4 regions of the Paenibacillus sp. W2I17 genome follow, and region 4 is predicted to be linked to each of the others. Evidence: riboswitches for the same ligand, from Rfam matches in the RefSeq annotation. Region 4 holds a riboswitch; each other region holds the start of a gene.

Region 1 (4,214 bases), 2.4 Mb from region 4:
TTCCACAGTGCTGGTATGACGCAGGTTGCCGAGATCGCAGATGCCTACCATCTGCTGACACCTCTATTGGGTACTACGGTTGCAAGTATTCTGTTCGGTGTGGCGCTGTTAGCATCAGGTCAGAACTCTACCCTTACAGGTACACTCGCTGGGCAAATAGTTATGGAAGGTTTCCTGAACATTCGAATTCCGGCTTGGCTGCGCAGACTGGTCACACGTCTGATCGCCATCATCCCGGCGGTAATTGTGACAGCCATTGCAGGAGAACACGGCACAGAAGAACTGCTCATTTTGAGCCAGGTCGTGCTGTCGCTACAATTGCCCTTTGCTGTAATTCCCCTGGTGATGTTCACGAGTGATAAAAAAAGCATGGGTGCATTCGCCAACAAATTGTGGCTCAAAATCATCTCATGGGTCATTGCCGCGATTATCGTTGTGCTGAATGTATATCTGATCATTCAGACGATTCGGTTATTCTAATCTCGTTCTTATCGACTAAATACTAAAAAGGCTGATCAACTCCGGTATGCAATACCCAAGTTGATCAGCCTTTATTGTTGCAATACAGCAAGGTGTTTCCTTTTATAGTAAAACTCAAAATCCAATAAACAATCATCTAATCCTGATTTGGTATCAGTAACGGCAGGAGCTGATCCAATGAATCCACAGTCCAATCCGCACGTTTGTCATCCGATAGTTCTGGCTGGAATCTTCCGTAACCCTGCATAATTCGAATCGTACGCATGCCCAGCTTCCGAGCAGGTATAATGTCGTTATCGATCCGATCGCCGATCATGACGGCTTCCTCTGGTTCACAACCGGCCTGCTTCAAGGCTACAGCGTATAACTCAGGGTCTGGCTTGGACACTCCTTCTTCAGCCGAGCAGGCCAGAACATCAACATACTTCCGCAGTCCGTAACTCTCCAGTCTCTCTTCCGTTCCAGGACTCTGATTGGCAATAATGCCAATGTGATAATGCCGTGACAACTGCTGAAGAACGTAATCCGCTGAAGGAAAAGGACGTTCAAGATCTTTTTGAAATTTCAGCTTGTCCTGAATCTGTTTCTGGTGTCCCTCGTCTTCAACAAATGTGCGAATCGCCACTCTCATAGGCCATTGCTCATATTTCTGGTAACAGTTCGCGAACAGTTCGCGTACCGCCTCAATTGTCACCGGATACCCCAAAGCACAAGCTTCACGGACGAACTGTCCGATAATATCATCAACCGGCTCCCATTCATCTACCAGTGTATCTCCAACATCAAAAAACAACCATTTCAATCCACCTACATCCGGCACGCCAATTCCTCCTTGAACAACCTCTAAAACCATAAAAAAGAAGACTCACCATCTTGCATGAGTCTCCTCAAACTTCCGTTTATCGATACATTCAATTATAACAGGCACCTTACACCTGAGCAATCACAAGCTATGGCATTAACCATTGAGGAGAAAGCCAACTTCCCCATTAAGCGAATATACAATCCGGTCTGCGCCCATGCCCCGATAGATGCCCTTAGGATGACTCTGCTCCGTAATCACGCACAGGGATTTCGATGTCCATGAACGGCAGATCTGTAAATAACGACAGGTCAGATTCAGGCTGTTCTCGAAAATAAACACGTTGCCTACGCTGCCCTGCGGCAAAAACCATTTTTGAGCTGCAGCCGTGTTCATGCGAATGACATGTTCTACTCCGATTCTACGGAGTCTGCGCTCTTCCCCTGCACTGTTGGTTAGAACGGCAAACGGCATTTTTTTGTACATCAGCAATTTAATAAATTTGCGTCCTGCTTCATTTGGAGCAGTCACTAAGATCATCTCAGTATCCATCATTCGTTCCTCCCTTGGCGTGAAAAGACAACAAAAAAGAAGCGTGGGGGACCAAGGCCTCCCGAACGCTTCTTAAATAATCCATGGCGAAAACACCATGAACCAGCGTACGGCTTGTTGCCTCTCCCTTTAACGCTTACGAGGTTAGCTGACGGATTCGGGCGCGAGAGTCGCCCTATTTCCGGCTGTCACCGGAAAATTCACCCCATGAATGCCACTGTCCTGGACAGCGCATTCCGTTGGTTCCCCCGTTTTCCACTCATCAATGAATGGAAACTCAGCGATTAAAACATCGTTCGTATATCTTAAGGATAAGATCGAGCGATATTATCGTTTGTTTCGTTTTTCAGGTACAATTTAGTTTAAATTGAAATTACGTTATGAATCATACACCCGTGCCATGTCGGTGTAAAGTCCGCGCAGATCACCGAATCGGCAGATTTTTGCCAATTCCTATCCATAATAACGCTTACAACAAAGTTATACTCTATCTATCTCTTCAAGGCTATCTAATTCTCACTCTGGCGTAAATCACTTCGCAATTCATTCACGTATTCTGCACAACTTGCCTGTTTTGATGCTTTTAACACCATATTAGTTTTGCAATATTTAATTGCAACCAATATAATAGAAGATATAAGAGTAAATAAATGGAGGCGATTTAGATGACAGTCTACGATTACAAAGTGAATACACTTCGCGGTCAAGAAGTTGAAATGTCCGACTACCGTGACAAAGTGCTCCTGATTGTGAATACGGCAAGCTCATGTGGCCTTACCCCTCAATTCAAAGGTCTACAAGAACTGCAAGACAAGTTTCAAGATGCTCCATTTGAAGTTCTTGGTTTCCCAAGCAACCAGTTTGCACAGGAAAAAGGATCTTCCGACGATATTGCCGAGTTCTGTCAGATGAATTATGGCGTGAGTTTCCCCATGTTTGAGAAAATTGATGTGAACGGCTCAAGCGCTCACCCTCTTTTCCAACACCTTAGCACAGAAGCTCCTGGCCTGCTCGGCTCCAAAGCAATCAAATGGAATTTCACCAAATTCCTCGTGGATCAGAACGGACAGGTCATTAAACGTTATGCTCCCAAAACAACACCGGACAAGATTGAAGAAGATATCAAGAATTTGCTGCAAAAATAATACACAGGCCACCCGTAGCCGGAAGGTAGAGCACCATTGCCCCGGTAATGGATGGCCTTTTTTTCTCAACTTTGATGTCATACTGTTCGAAAAAGACAAAAAAGAAGCTTTCCATTAATGGAAAGCTTCTTTTTAATCGTTCATATGATGCGGTCGAGAGGACTCGAACCTCCACGGGCATACGCCCACTACCCCCTCAAGATAGCGTGTCTGCCATTCCACCACGACCGCATGTCGTAAATAATCGGCAACAGAATTGATTATACCGGGTTCAGAACTAAAAGTAAAGTGCTTTTTAATACTTCTTTTTCAGCTAGGCATTTTCATCAAAAATCGCATAATCTCGTCATCTTTACCCATGAACTGCATATCATTAGATTTGATCCCCTCTTTTCCGGCTTGAGCTGATCTTATTGATTCATTTATATATAGTCCTTCCTTTACCTATTCATTCATATGACATTACACGTTATTTAAAATAACACAATAATTTAGATTTAGATTCTATTCATTAAATTTCACTGATACTATTGACAAAAAGCGGACATTTATGGGATGATAACTATCATATAATTCGGATTCTCAAACAAAAAGGAATATAAACGTCACTTTAATTGACATTTAACGAACACAGGAGGCGAATGATTGTGAACCGTGGGAATAAGCTGCTCGATTATGTCAAACTGCTTGATTCCTCTATTCAGGTTGGAGGGTTCACCCATTCCTTCGGCATGGATATCCATATCAGGGAGGGTACCATTCGTAATGCTGAAGATCTCGAATCATTCATGCGTTGTCAGTTGCATCCGAGCATCGTTCGTCTTGAAGGTATGGCCATCAAAGGTATCTATACCGCAGCAGATCACAAGGATACATGGCGGATAGCTCTGATCGACAAGCTCGTCCATGTTCAGCGAACCCCTGGAGATCTCAGAGAACAAGCTGCCACCATGGGTAAACGATTGATCAGACTCGCACGCGCTCTGCACCCCTGGATTGAATTCAGCCAGCTCGAACAGATCTTTGCCAAATATGATTCGGTTGGCTGCCTCTCCACTGTTCACGCCTGGATTAACCACCACCTCGACATCCCGGTCGAAGAGGCGGTCCTTGGTTACCTGCATTCAGCCATGAATGCCTGCATAACCGAAGCCTCCAAAGTCATTCCCCTGAACAACGATACAACCAAGGATCTGATGGTCCGCCTGGCCACAGATCTGGAGAATGAATGGAAG
Region 2 (4,214 bases), 4.0 Mb from region 4:
GACACGATTCAGCGTGCTGTGGATGCAGGAGTTGGTCGCATGATCAACATTGGCTTTAACCGGGAGACAATTCCAACCACAATGAAACTCGCTGAAACATATGACTTTATATATGCAGCTGTAGGGTGGCATCCCGTAGATGCGATCACAATGCAGGAGGGCGATTTGGAGTGGATTGCATCTTTATGCAAGCATGAAAAAGTGGTTGCGATCGGTGAGATTGGATTGGATTATCACTGGGATACTTCACCAAAAGAGATACAGCATCGCGTATTACGACAACAAATTGCTTTGGCGCGTGAAGTGAACATGCCAATTGTCATCCATAATCGGGATGCACATGAGGATATCATAAGAATTTTGCGTGAAGAGAAGGCGGGAGAAGTTGGTGGTGTGATGCACTCGTTCTCGGGCAGTTGGGAAACAGCAAAAAGTTGTCTCGATATGGGTTTCCATCTCTCCTTCGGAGGACCGATCACATTCAAAAATGCAAAGCAGCCCAAAGAGGTGCTGGAGAAGGTTCCTATGGACCGGTTTTTCATTGAAACAGATGCTCCATATTTGACACCTCACCCTTATCGTGGGAAGCGAAATGAGACAGCGCATGTACGTCTGGTTGCAGAGGCAGCTGCGGAAATTAAAGGCATTTCGGTGGAGGAAATTGCTGCAATAACAACCAAAAATGCCATGGAACGATTTGGAATTCGGTAAAAAAACGAGCAAATGAGGTGAAAAAGGCAGGTAAGCGGAGGTAATTTGCCCTTTGATCCAAATAAATCAAGAATATTACAATATTTTAACCAAATATTCAGAAAAACGTACTTGATCAACGCTTTACAACATGCATCAAAACAGGATATCATCTTTTCAGTGAATTGTTGTGCGGAAAATTGGACAGATGTTCGGGGGATGAACAAAGGGACACTTTCCGATGAAACAACATTACTTTCATGAATCAGTCTCGCTGAGTCTCCGTTATCGGAGAGCGGGGGAACCAATAGGGCTTAAACATCGGTGTATTTGGCCGATGCGCAACGTTCGCTGACCCAAAAGCAGCGAAGGGAACTGCGAAGCCATATTTGATTTCTTCTTTGGGTCTCGGGGTGAATTCAAGGGCGTCCGCCATGAGCGGGTGACCCAAGATAGGGCGGCTCTCTTTCGCCCGAACCCGACAGCTAACCTCGCAAGCGGAAAAAGAGAGGCAACCTCGTGCATGAATTTCCGATATTCAAAGTCATTCGGAAGCCACGAAAGAGTTCCTCTTACACTCTTTCTTTGGCTTTTTTGTTTTTGAATAAAAGAAATATTGTCATCATACGGTAGGTATTCAGGAGGATGACATCATGTTGCGAAGATTGATTCATGGTGCAGAACCGGATTATGTTGGTCCGATCTGTGTTCTGTAGAAAATTTGGTATAGTCACGTCAAAGACATCATGCATTACTTTAGACGGCGAGGCTATGAAGGAGGACGGAGAAGTGGGCACATTCCAACCAGAAGAGACCCATGAGTCACGATCATCCAGTAAGTCTTTCGCGTTGCGGTGGAAGCATGAGAACATGCGTCAAATGGCATTGATCGCGATTTTCTCAATTGCGCTTACAATCATGATCTTGTTAGTCGTTTACGGTCAGGCCGGGAAACAAATTTCACTGGTTATTGATGGCAAAGCTCAGGTGGTAGAGACTCGTACAGGAATGCTTCAGGAAATGCTGGAGGAGCAGTCGATCACAGTCAGCCCTCACGATAAGGTATCCATGTCCATGAATGGGGCGATTACAGATGGAGACCGAATCGTTATTGAGCGGGCCGTTCCAGTTAACATTACGGCAGACGGAGACACCAAGACTCTGTATACAACCGATTCATCGGTAGAAGATGCAATCCAAAAATCAGGTATTCAAGTTGAAAGTAATGATAAAGTGTATCCGGCGCTTGGAACTGCGATCAAAGCGGAGATGAAGATCCGTGTAGTGCGCGTAACAAAGCGTACAGTGGATGTAGAGCAACCGATCGCTTACAAAGTCATTAAAACGGCTGACCCTAGCTTGTACAAAGGGGATAACCGTGTCGTTGTGAACGGCAAAGAAGGCACAATTGTACAGCATATCGAAAAGGTATTTCAGGATGGAGAATTGGTCTCCAAAAAAATGGTCGGCAAATCTGTCGCGAATAATCGTGTAGATAAAGTGATCGCTGTCGGCACCAAAGCAAAACCGGTCGTGAAGGAACCTGAGATTCAGACCGTATCGGCTCAAACGTCAACAACCAAAAAGGCTACAACAACGAACTCGAAGAAAACATCTGCCTCGGGCAGCAAAGTAATTACCGTATCCGGAACTTCTTTTAAATACTCCAAAGTACTTAAAAATGTATCCATGACTGCCTACTCTTCCGAAGAGCCTGGCATTGGAACTAAAACAGCTTCCGGTACTCGTGTAACGGAAGGACGCACCATTGCGGTTGATCCCAAAGTCATTCCAATTGGCTGGTGGGTATATATCGAAGGTCTGGGATTCCGTCGTGCGGAAGATACAGGCGGTGCCATTAAAGGCAACAAAATTGATGTGTATTATGACAGTGTGAAGCATGCCCTGAATTTTGGACGTAAGAAAGGCAAGACGGTCTACGTGATCGGTCCGGTGAAGCCGGAAGCGAACTAAAATCGTTTTACTTTGAAATGGGAATGCTATAAAATAGTTGCATGAATGATTCATGCGGAATATGCGGCGGAGGAGTCTGAATTCAGTCTCCCCCGCCGTTTGGCAGAGAAGAGGATATTCCTCTTCTTTTTGCGTTAGAAAGGAAGAAATGGAACATGATAAAAGAAGTCATTGTGGTGGAAGGCCGTGACGATACGGTAGCTATCCGTCGGGCCGTGGAAGCCGATACCATAGAAACAGGTGGATCAGCCATCAACCAACGCATTCTGAAGCGGATTGCGCTTGCTCAGGAGAGACGGGGAGTCATTGTACTGACAGATCCGGATCATGCTGGCGAACGCATTCGAAAAATTATTGCGAACAAGGTGCCTGGCTGCAAACATGCCTTCATTCCGGAAGCCGATGCAACGCGCAAAGGGGACATTGGGGTGGAGAATGCCTCACCAGAGGCGATCCGTCATGCTCTGGCGCGCGTACATACTTCATACGAAGGTGCTCCGAGCCTGATCGATTGGGAGGACCTGATCGCAGCAGGACTTATTGTGCATCCGCAGGCTGCTGCACGTCGCATGGAGATGGGCAATCTGCTGGGCATCGGATATTGTAACGGTAAGCAGTTCCACAAACGTCTCAGTGTATTTCAGATTACACGGGAAGAGTTCTCTACAGCATTAGCGCAAATTGAACGTGAAGGATTGTGAGCATATGAAGGACATGGAAGAGACGATTGAAATTGCAACGCCCAAGCGTACGAAAGAGATTATTCAAAGACACGGATTCTCATTTAAGAAAAGTCTGGGTCAGAACTTTCTGATCGATCAAAATATACTGAACAAAATCGTTAATGCAGCCGATTTGGACGAGTCCAAGGGCGCGTTAGAGATCGGGCCGGGTATTGGGGCCCTTACGGAGCGACTGGCTCGGGTAGCCGGCCCTGTCACAGCCGTAGAGATTGATCAGCGCTTGATCCCAATTCTGGGAGAAGTGATGCAGCCTTATTCGAATGTACGTGTTCATCATGGGGATGTGCTGAAGCTTGATCTGGCTGAGTTGTTTAATACGGATTTTGCATCCGTGGACAAAGTCAGTGTCGTGGCTAACCTGCCTTATTATGTAACGACTCCAATCATGATGAAACTGCTTGAAGAGAAACTGCCGGTAGACAGCATTGTTGTCATGATCCAAAAAGAAGTGGCTGAACGCATGGCTGCTGCACCGGGATCAAAAGACTACGGCAGTCTAAGCATCGCAGTTCAGTACTACAGTATGCCGGAGCTTGTGTGTATTGTGCCGCCTACAGTCTTCATTCCGCAACCTAATGTGGAATCAGCTGTCATTAAGCTGAAAGTGCGTGAGAAACCACCAGTGGAGATTCCGGATGAAGCACACTACTTCGAAGTGGTACAGGCTTCTTTTGCCCAACGGAGAAAAACAATCTCAAACAACTTGAAGGCACGTTTCTTCACAAAGGAGAACCGGGAACAGGCAGACATTCTGCTGGAGCAGGCAGGTATTCAACCGTCCCGACGTGGAGAGACGTTGAGTCTGCA
Region 3 (4,214 bases), 3.9 Mb from region 4:
CGCAGGTTCGCATATTGGAAGACACGGTTACAGGGACGGCTTCCATCTGGCTCTCTCGGGGAGACAACCGGATTATCGTTATTCCTGGTGCGAATGGGCAAGTGGTGCCTGAGATGCTGGAAGAGGCGGATACGGTAAAAAGCCTGACTGCAGCCGCAGCGGTGCTGCTGCAGCTGGAGATCCCGCTGCCAGCGGTTACCCGCGCCGCCCAACTGGCGGCTGAAGGCAGCGCACTGGTGGTGCTCAACCCGGCTCCCGCGGTGCCGGGTCTGCCCCAGGAGCTCCTGCGGTGCGTCGACGTTGTCACGCCGAACCGCAGTGAGCTTGCCGTGCTTACCGGCCGGGATCATCTCCGGCCGGAAGACCTGGATGCGGCGGTCGCAGAGCTCGCCGCATCCCTCGGGGCCGCTGTCGTCACGACGCTCGGCCCCGAGGGGGCTGTTTACGCGGCGGCGCCTGGTGGCCGCGTACAAGCAGAGCGTGCCGGCGCGTGCCGTGCGCCCGGCTACGCCGTAAGCGCCGTCGATACAACCGGCGCTGGCGATTGCTTCAACGGCGCGCTGGCAGTAGCCCTCGCGCGCGGTGAGACTTTGGACGCGGCCGTAGGCTTCGCCATGGGTGCGGCCGCGTTATCCGTGACGAAGCTCGGCGCCCAGTCCGGGATGCCGTCCGCACGTGAAGTTGAGGCCTTTCTGGCCGAGAATGCGCCAGAGGCTTAATAATTGATATAACAAAGAGGCTCTTATTCTCCCAAAAGGGGATTAAGCGCCTCTTTGTTATGCGTGTGCAGAGATTATTTCTTCTCTGACAGCCACATGGCGATATTTGCAATCTCTTCGTCCTGCAGTTTGCCCTTGAAGGAAGGCATACCACCTTTACCTTTGACAATCGTAGAATAGATCTTCTCCAGATCATCTTGGCTACCGATATTTGCCAGAGCAGGTCCTACGCCACCTTGAAGCTGATCCCCGTGACAGGAGATACAATTGGCTTTGACCAGTGCCTCAGCCTGTCCGGCATCCAATGTTACTTCCGGCATGGTTGGTTTGGCTTCTTCAGCCACTTCCTCTTTCCCTGGAAGCGTAAACATTAAAACAATAGCTAAAGCGCATGCTGCAAAAAATACTCCGCTCATGATCCATTTGTGCATCCCTTATGTCCCCTCCAGAATGAAAGATCATCTAACCTGAAACTATCCATATCATTATAACGGAACCTGTACTGACATCATAGCATTTTGTGGGAATTTTTTGAACTAATCACATAACAAGGGGCAAATTTGGTTGTTTTGCAATGGATTCTAACCGCGAGGCCCTTCATAAACCATACAGTGAAAGGGCTTCAAGCCGCTTGGGGTCTGTCGTTCGTATGTATCCTGGGTGACAAATCCACTCTTCAGATAGACTTGAATGGCACGAGCATTCCAAGTGAGTACTTCCAGATCAATCTCATTTGTGGGATTTCGGCGAATGGCTTCCTGTACAATGGCAGTGACAAAAGCTATCCCTTGACCCTGACCACACAGCTCTGGATGCATGCCAAGGCCAATCCGGGTTACCCCTTGAAGTGGGAAGTATTGAGCAAACCCACATATACGATCGTTCTGATCCAGGACGATCGCATATTGCTCCTGCCGCAGCTGTGCATCTCCGAATTCCACTTCCAGAGCTTTCATCTGCTCCCAGGGGAGCCAGCTGTAGATATTGTAAGGCGGGTCATACTGCCAACTGCAGATAAGCTCCGCATGTTCTTCTCGCATAGGTACAACGTGAAACGTCACAGGGGTTTCCTTCATACACCTGCATGCTCCTTTCCTTGAAACAGAACTCTTTGTCCACTCTACAAAAGAGATGTTCATTTAGCAAGTCTTCCTTCCCGAGAAAAAAATGAAACAAAAGTTCCGGTAATTCCGTTTATATTATAACGGGATGGGTAAAAACATCATAAGGGCACGGACGAACGAACGCAAAATGAACCTGTTTGATGTCGCAGGATATGCCCCGAGTATAACTTGCAACATGAATAAGGATTGAAGCACAAAAAAACCGCCGGATACATTCCTGCGGAGAATGTACCGGGCGGTTCTGTTATGCTTCTTGCTTCGTTCCAGTATGTTTAATGGTTACAGCATCATGTTGCTCAGCTTGTCCCTAGTCAAGGGCCAGTGATTCATATGCGTCCGTGCTCATAATCCGTTTCGCGCCAACATAACGATTGGCCCAATAGTTTTCACTCAATGCACTGATCGTAACGCCTTTGGAAGAAGAGGAGTGTGCGAACTTTCCATCCCCTACAAAGATTCCTACATGAGATACGCCTTTACCTGTTGTATTAAAGAACACCAGATCGCCAGCTCTCATCTCCATGCGGGATACGGAATCGCCCATGTCGAATTGGGAACTGGATTGGCGTGCCAAATCAATACCCAACTTGTCGAATACATACCGTGTAAATCCGGAGCAGTCAAAGCCGTTAAGCGTTGTTCCCCCACTTTTGTATGTAGTTCCCATTGCTGAATCAATTACTGTGTCCATCTTTGAATCTGCGAATGCGCTACCTGCACCAAGCGATAAAGCGAATGTGATGCTAAGTACAGCTGCGGTTAATTTCTTCTTGAACAAGAGATATTCCCCTTCCAACGCCTGCGAGGTTAGCTTAAGGATTCGGTTGAAGGTCCCCTATGATCCCTCTGTAGCAAGATCAATTCACCCATAACTGGTTCCCCCGCTTCCCAGGTGCCAGGAATTTGGCTATGCTAGTTATGCACCTGCGAAATCAAGAAATGACGATTTAATTTTAAGTAGTTACAAATATGAATGTAAAGATTACAAAGTTGTTACTAAAAACTCACTGCGATTATTGTAACAGAGGAGTACGGCTTTGGCAACGTTTAGCAACAAATTTAGCAAAAAAAACCTCGACCTTTGATGGGGAAAGGTTGAGGTTTGCCTATTTATAAGTACATATTAGGCCTTGAGTTTAACATGCGATGGTAACAATTTTTAAACTATCTGCTCTCACCTTTGGATATTTTGGACTGCCATAATCGGAAATGGCTGCATATTTTCCACAGACTTAATAGACATCTGGCAAGTGGATACGTCTGTTGTAGTATAAGTCCGGTAAGTCCCGTTAATAACCATGAGGCTGAAGTGAATGCCCCAAAGACGAGCAGGTTTACTCCGCCCAGCAGGAGCGCAATGCCGATTACAGCGCTGAGATGACGCAGTGCAATCCAGAGTGCTTTGAGGGTACCGTGAGCCCCGCCTTCTCCTTCTGGTGCCGACACACCAAACTGCATGTAGAGTATGGCATGGTGGATGATCCAACCATATACAATCCAGGCAGCAACATAAGGTATACCAGGCAAAAGTAATTGAAGGGAATGAAATCCGTCCATGAGAATCGAATAGAGCTTCGGTATGAGCCAGTAGGCGGGCAGAAGTATCAATAAAGTACGTATGGTGTGGAGCAGCAGCATCGGTTTCCACAGATTTTTGATTCCGCGGACGAAGGGGATGCGCTCTTCTGTAGAATTAAAGTGCTGAAGTGAGTAGAGCAGTCCTGCCTGAATGAGGGGGCTGATCAACATGCGAACCAGCAGCATGCCCCCGAGAATCCAAAGATAACGATGAACCTCCGGATGGGTAGACAGGTTAAGTTGACTTTCCATTTTGAACAAAAGTGTACTCAGCTCACCGGCATCAGCATCTGGATAGCGAAGGAGTAGTGGGATAACCGCCGATTGTACCATTCGATAGAAGAAATATCCCCAAATGAGTTGATAAAGAAATAAGAGTGCGGCAATGAACATATGCTGACGGACGAGAAACCAGCCTTCACGTATTTTCGCTTTCACCGTTTCCACCTCACCATGACAGACCTCCGAATATGGCTTCTATTAGTTTGGTTACACTCATGCTCCAGCGGGACTTCGCCCGCTCATCCAGTCCGGATTTCAGGAAATTGTTCATATGGTGGTTCTCCAGCACGATCGAGTACAGAGGATCGGTCATGGCCCAGGATACGGGGGATGTGTGAGTTAATTTATACGTGATGCGATCTTCTTTGCCATTCCATTGCTTGGTGAGGATATGGCCGTCTTCAAAAGCAATGCGAACAGGAACGGCGCTGTAGTCACTGCCTTTTTTTGCGATCGTCACGGATGACTCGTACAATGTTTGACCGTCTTTCTGTATGGGCGTAACACGAAT
Region 4 (4,214 bases):
ATATCATGCTCCAGTTTCATCGCGTGATGTTTCAAGCCCGTCAAGTGAATCAGTATCAGGTTCGGATTCTGCAGAAGAAGAACAACTGACATTGGGACAGTTACGTCAAAAATATGCCGATACGTTCAAAACCAATGGTCCTTCAACAAAGAAGGTTGCACTGACTTTTGATGATGTACCTGATCCACGGTTTACTCCACAAGTGCTGGATGTATTGAAGAAATACAATGTCAGAGCTACATTCTTCATCGTGGGTAGTCGTGCTGAGAAACATCCGGATCTGGTGAAACGCATCGTTAAGGAAGGGCATATGGTTGGTAATCACAGCTACAATCATCCTGAATTCAGTAAGCTGTCGATGAATGCCTTTCGCAAACAAATTTTACATACCGGGGATATTATTCGACGATTGGCGGGATACACGCCGAAGATGATTCGGCCGCCTTATGGAGACATTAATGAAGAACAGCTGAGATGGGCTGCCAAACAACACTATAGCATTGTGAACTGGAACGTAGACTCCCTGGACTGGAAAGGCCTTTCAAAGGAACAGGTGAAAGATAACATCCTGTCTGCCGTAAAACCCGGATCCATCGTTCTGCAACATGCTGGAGGCGGTGTAGGATCAAACCTGAACGGCACGATTGAGGCTTTGCCTGAAATCATTGAGGAACTTCGTAATCGAGGGTATGAACTGGTCACCTTGGACGAGATGTTGGGATTGCCAAAGGCCAAAAATTAGGATGACCGTGATAGCAAATAAATGAGAACATAAAAGGGTGCTGTTCAATCGCAAATTAGCGACTGGCAGACACCCTGTTTGAATTCATTTTAAATGTAATTTACTCTCTATTTCAGAATGTACAGCTCGATATCCTGAAAACCAAATGTGCTTACGGACTGTTTGCTACCCGGGATAAAGATATCAATCCGATGACCCTTGATTGCACCGCCCACATCACGCGCTGTGGCTACAAAAGCCTGTTTTGGCAATCCTGGATGGCTGTGACCAGTTACCAGTACTTTGGTTCCGAGTGGAATCACACTTGGATCAACTGCAATCGTGCCCAGTTCAAGGTCATTTCCGAAATAATCGACTGCACCCCAGCCTCCATTTTCAGACGGATCAGCAGAGTATGCCGTTGCTTTTACGTTCACAGCTTTGCTGTAATCGAATGTTTTACCCCAGGCCTGAACCACTTTGTTATCTGCGTTAACGTCCAAGCTTGCTGTGGTAACCGTTTTGGCTTGGGTCTTGCTCTCCGTCGCCGCGGCAGCAACATTGTTTGCCTTACCGGGAATCGTAATTTTCAAACCACCATAAATGTTGTAAGGTGAAATGTCGTTGTTTGCTTTAACCAACGTGTTCATTGCTACTCCATATTGTTTTGATAAGGTGTAGAAGGTATCCCCTTCTTTGGCCACATGAACTGAATCGGCGTGAGCCGGAACGGCTTGAATGAGCATTGCTGTTGTCATTAATGCTACTGCTGTTTTGGCTATACGTTTCTTGTTAATCATGGTCTTCCTCCCTCATTGTGCCTGCGAAGTTAGTTGTCGGATTCGGATGAGGAGCCCACCCTATAGGTTCTTCATTACATTTGAAACGTTATGTACCCCTAATTCACCCCAAGCAGTGTGCTGTAGATCTTCCCCCTGCACAATCTGCATCGTTACATCCCCCGCACTCCCTGTCCGGAAGTTTCGGCAGAGTTCAATATATCACAATTTTGTAACCTGAACTTGTAGTAATTCTTACCAAATGGTTTTTTAGCATGTAAGCATATGTAAGAGTACTGGATACTTTAGAAATATTGGACGACCCGATTCCTTTACATTTGGTAACAGAATAGTTACTTTTCCGAATCCATACGTGATTATTAACCATAAAAAAATAGCGTCACCGACTCGAAGTCAGTAACGCTATTGATCACTTTCATTTAGAGTACTTTGGCAAGAAAATCACGTGTACGTGAATTTTTCGGTGCTCCAAACACCTCATCAGGTGTTCCCTCTTCTACAATAACCCCGCCATCCATGAACAGGATCCGGTCTCCTACTTCACGTGCAAAACCCATTTCATGCGTTACAATGACCATAGTCATCCCGCCTTCTGCAAGACGTTTCATGACATCCAACACTTCACCGACCATCTCGGGGTCCAGTGCCGAAGTAGGCTCGTCAAACAGCATGACATGCGGCTGCATGGCCAATGCTCTTGCAATGGCGATCCGCTGCTTCTGTCCACCGGACAGCTGATTCGGGAATGTATCTTTTTTATCGTACAAGCCCACGGTGTTAAGCAGATCAGCAGCAATTTTCTCCGCTTCCTGAGTGGATTGTTTTTTCACTTTAATCGGAGCAATCGTAATGTTTTGCTGTACCGTTTTGTGTGGGAACAGGTTGAAATGCTGGAACACCATGCCCATTTTTTCCCGAGTTGCATTAATGTTGTGCTTCGGATCGGTGATTGACACACCTTCAAAATCAATCTCACCCGAGGTAGGCTGTTCCAACAGGTTCAGACAACGTAAGAAAGTACTTTTACCTGAACCGGAAGGGCCGATGACTACGACAACCTCACCTTTGCCAATCGTCACGTTAATGCCCTTAAGCACATCGTTATTACCATAAGATTTGTGTAATTGTCTAACGTCTATCACTTGCACTCAACTTCCTTTCCAGTCGTCCAAGCAGCTTGGACAAAATAAACGTTAATACAAAGTAGATGGCTGCTGCAATCAAAAATGGACTCAAGCCTTGATACGTAATGTTTTTGACCACACTTGCCTGATACATAATGTCCACCATACCGATAACAGAGATAATGGAGGATTCCTTGATGATCGTTATGAATTCATTACCAATTGCCGGCAATACGGCCTTGAAAGCCTGTGGCAATATGATGTAACGCATTGCTGCACCTCTGCCCATTCCGAGGGAGCGAGCTGCTTCCAACTGGCCACGATCCACCCCTTGAATACCTGCACGGAAAATCTCCGCCAGATAGGCACCACTATTGATTGAAAGTGTAATGATACCTGCCTGAAGTGCAGTGAAGTTAATGCCAAAGCTCAGGGAAAAACCATAGTAAATAATCATCAATTGTACCAGCATCGGTGTGCCACGGATCACTTCAACGTAAGCAGTACCGATCCAGCGCAAGATTGCAGCGTCATGCAAACGGAACAAACAGATGATCAATCCTATAATTACCCCGAAGATAACCCCAAGTGCAGACAACAGAAGTGTGTATCCTACACCTGTAGCATAGAAACTTTTGTACTCCCAGAATACTTGGAAAATATTTTGTGATTTGTTCGCTTTATCCGCCATCAAGAGGCTGGCATCCGTCACCATTTGATTGATTTTATCTTCGCTTTTCAGTCGCTCCAGTGTTCCATTTACTGCAGCTAGCAGCTCGGTATTACCTTTACGAATCCCGATTGCCGCTTCTGCTTGCTCTTCGTCCGGAACAGCAGCAGCAAGTCCAATGATATCGTCCAGATAACCTGCAGCAACGGTATCTTCAACGATTGCCGCGTCAATGCGTTTTGTTTGCAGTTGAAGCACGATATCCGAGATTTTATCCAGCGCAGTAAGCTTCGCTCCTGGAATACTCTGTCCGATCGTTTCCTGAATGGAGCCTTTCTGAACGCCAATCTTCGCATTTTCAAGTTCTGCCATGGTTGGATATTTGTCTTTATCCACATTGCGAACCATAATCACTTGTTTTGATTTATAATAGGTGTCGGAAAAATCGATACTTTTCTTCCGCTCATCCGTCGGCGTCATACCTGAAATCACCAGATCAACACGCCCGCTCTGCAATGAAGGCAGAAGACCGTCGAAGCCCATATCCTCAATCACAAGCTCAGCGCCAAGATCTTTGGCAATCTCTTTGGCGATCTCAATATCGAAGCCGACGATTTCATCTTTGCCATTAATCACTTTATGGAATTCGTATGGTGCAAAATCAGCACTTGTACCGAGCACCAGCTTTTTACTGCTTGAATTGTCTGTAGTCCCACTTGCAAATGCCACAGGAACGGCAGTTGTCAGTAGAACAACAAAGGTCAACAGCATCATGGTGTAACGACTTATTAATTTCAACCTTGTTCTCTCCCCTTACAATACTTTGTATGCTTCTCATGTTGATGACTGAGTCATTATAAAGTACAATGCATGATTATGCAATGCATTTTGACATTACA

What was found. Region 4 has a riboswitch for cyclic di-AMP ahead of QF041_RS02555 (3D domain-containing protein). Riboswitches for the same ligand answer to the same signal wherever they lie in the genome.
Region 1: linked by a shared signal. The riboswitch ahead of QF041_RS13380 (HAD family hydrolase) and the one ahead of QF041_RS02555 (3D domain-containing protein) in region 4 are both predicted to bind cyclic di-AMP.
Region 2: linked by a shared signal. The riboswitch ahead of QF041_RS20555 (resuscitation-promoting factor) and the one ahead of QF041_RS02555 (3D domain-containing protein) in region 4 are both predicted to bind cyclic di-AMP.
Region 3: linked by a shared signal. The riboswitch ahead of QF041_RS20175 (C40 family peptidase) and the one ahead of QF041_RS02555 (3D domain-containing protein) in region 4 are both predicted to bind cyclic di-AMP.

The regions. Positions count from the first base shown of each region.
Region 1 is NZ_JAUSXM010000001.1:2,998,792-3,003,005, forward strand. It holds gene QF041_RS13370 (Nramp family divalent metal transporter) at 1-480, shown strand, start outside; gene QF041_RS13375 (HAD family hydrolase) at 617-1,300, opposite strand; gene QF041_RS13380 (HAD family hydrolase) at 1,439-1,837, opposite strand; cyclic di-AMP (ydaO/yuaA leader) riboswitch at 1,953-2,127, opposite strand; gene QF041_RS13385 (glutathione peroxidase) at 2,500-2,979, shown strand; tRNA gene QF041_RS13390 (tRNA-Leu) at 3,128-3,210, opposite strand; gene QF041_RS13395 (urease accessory protein UreF) at 3,627-4,214, shown strand, end outside.
Region 2 is NZ_JAUSXM010000001.1:4,569,119-4,573,332, reverse strand. It holds gene QF041_RS20560 (TatD family hydrolase) at 1-711, shown strand, start outside; cyclic di-AMP (ydaO/yuaA leader) riboswitch at 953-1,206, shown strand; gene QF041_RS20555 (resuscitation-promoting factor) at 1,480-2,664, shown strand; gene rnmV (ribonuclease M5) at 2,820-3,365, shown strand; gene rsmA (16S rRNA (adenine(1518)-N(6)/adenine(1519)-N(6))-dimethyltransferase RsmA) at 3,370-4,214, shown strand, end outside.
Region 3 is NZ_JAUSXM010000001.1:4,493,666-4,497,879, reverse strand. It holds gene rbsK (ribokinase) at 1-719, shown strand, start outside; gene QF041_RS20185 (c-type cytochrome) at 794-1,150, opposite strand; gene QF041_RS20180 (GNAT family N-acetyltransferase) at 1,301-1,795, opposite strand; gene QF041_RS20175 (C40 family peptidase) at 2,151-2,621, opposite strand; cyclic di-AMP (ydaO/yuaA leader) riboswitch at 2,625-2,762, opposite strand; gene QF041_RS20170 (hypothetical protein) at 3,008-3,859, opposite strand; gene QF041_RS20165 (M1 family metallopeptidase) at 3,870-4,214, opposite strand, start outside.
Region 4 is NZ_JAUSXM010000001.1:554,474-558,687, reverse strand. It holds gene QF041_RS02560 (polysaccharide deacetylase family protein) at 1-742, shown strand, start outside; gene QF041_RS02555 (3D domain-containing protein) at 850-1,521, opposite strand; cyclic di-AMP (ydaO/yuaA leader) riboswitch at 1,524-1,720, opposite strand; gene QF041_RS02550 (amino acid ABC transporter ATP-binding protein) at 1,941-2,663, opposite strand; gene QF041_RS02545 (ABC transporter substrate-binding protein/permease) at 2,650-4,089, opposite strand.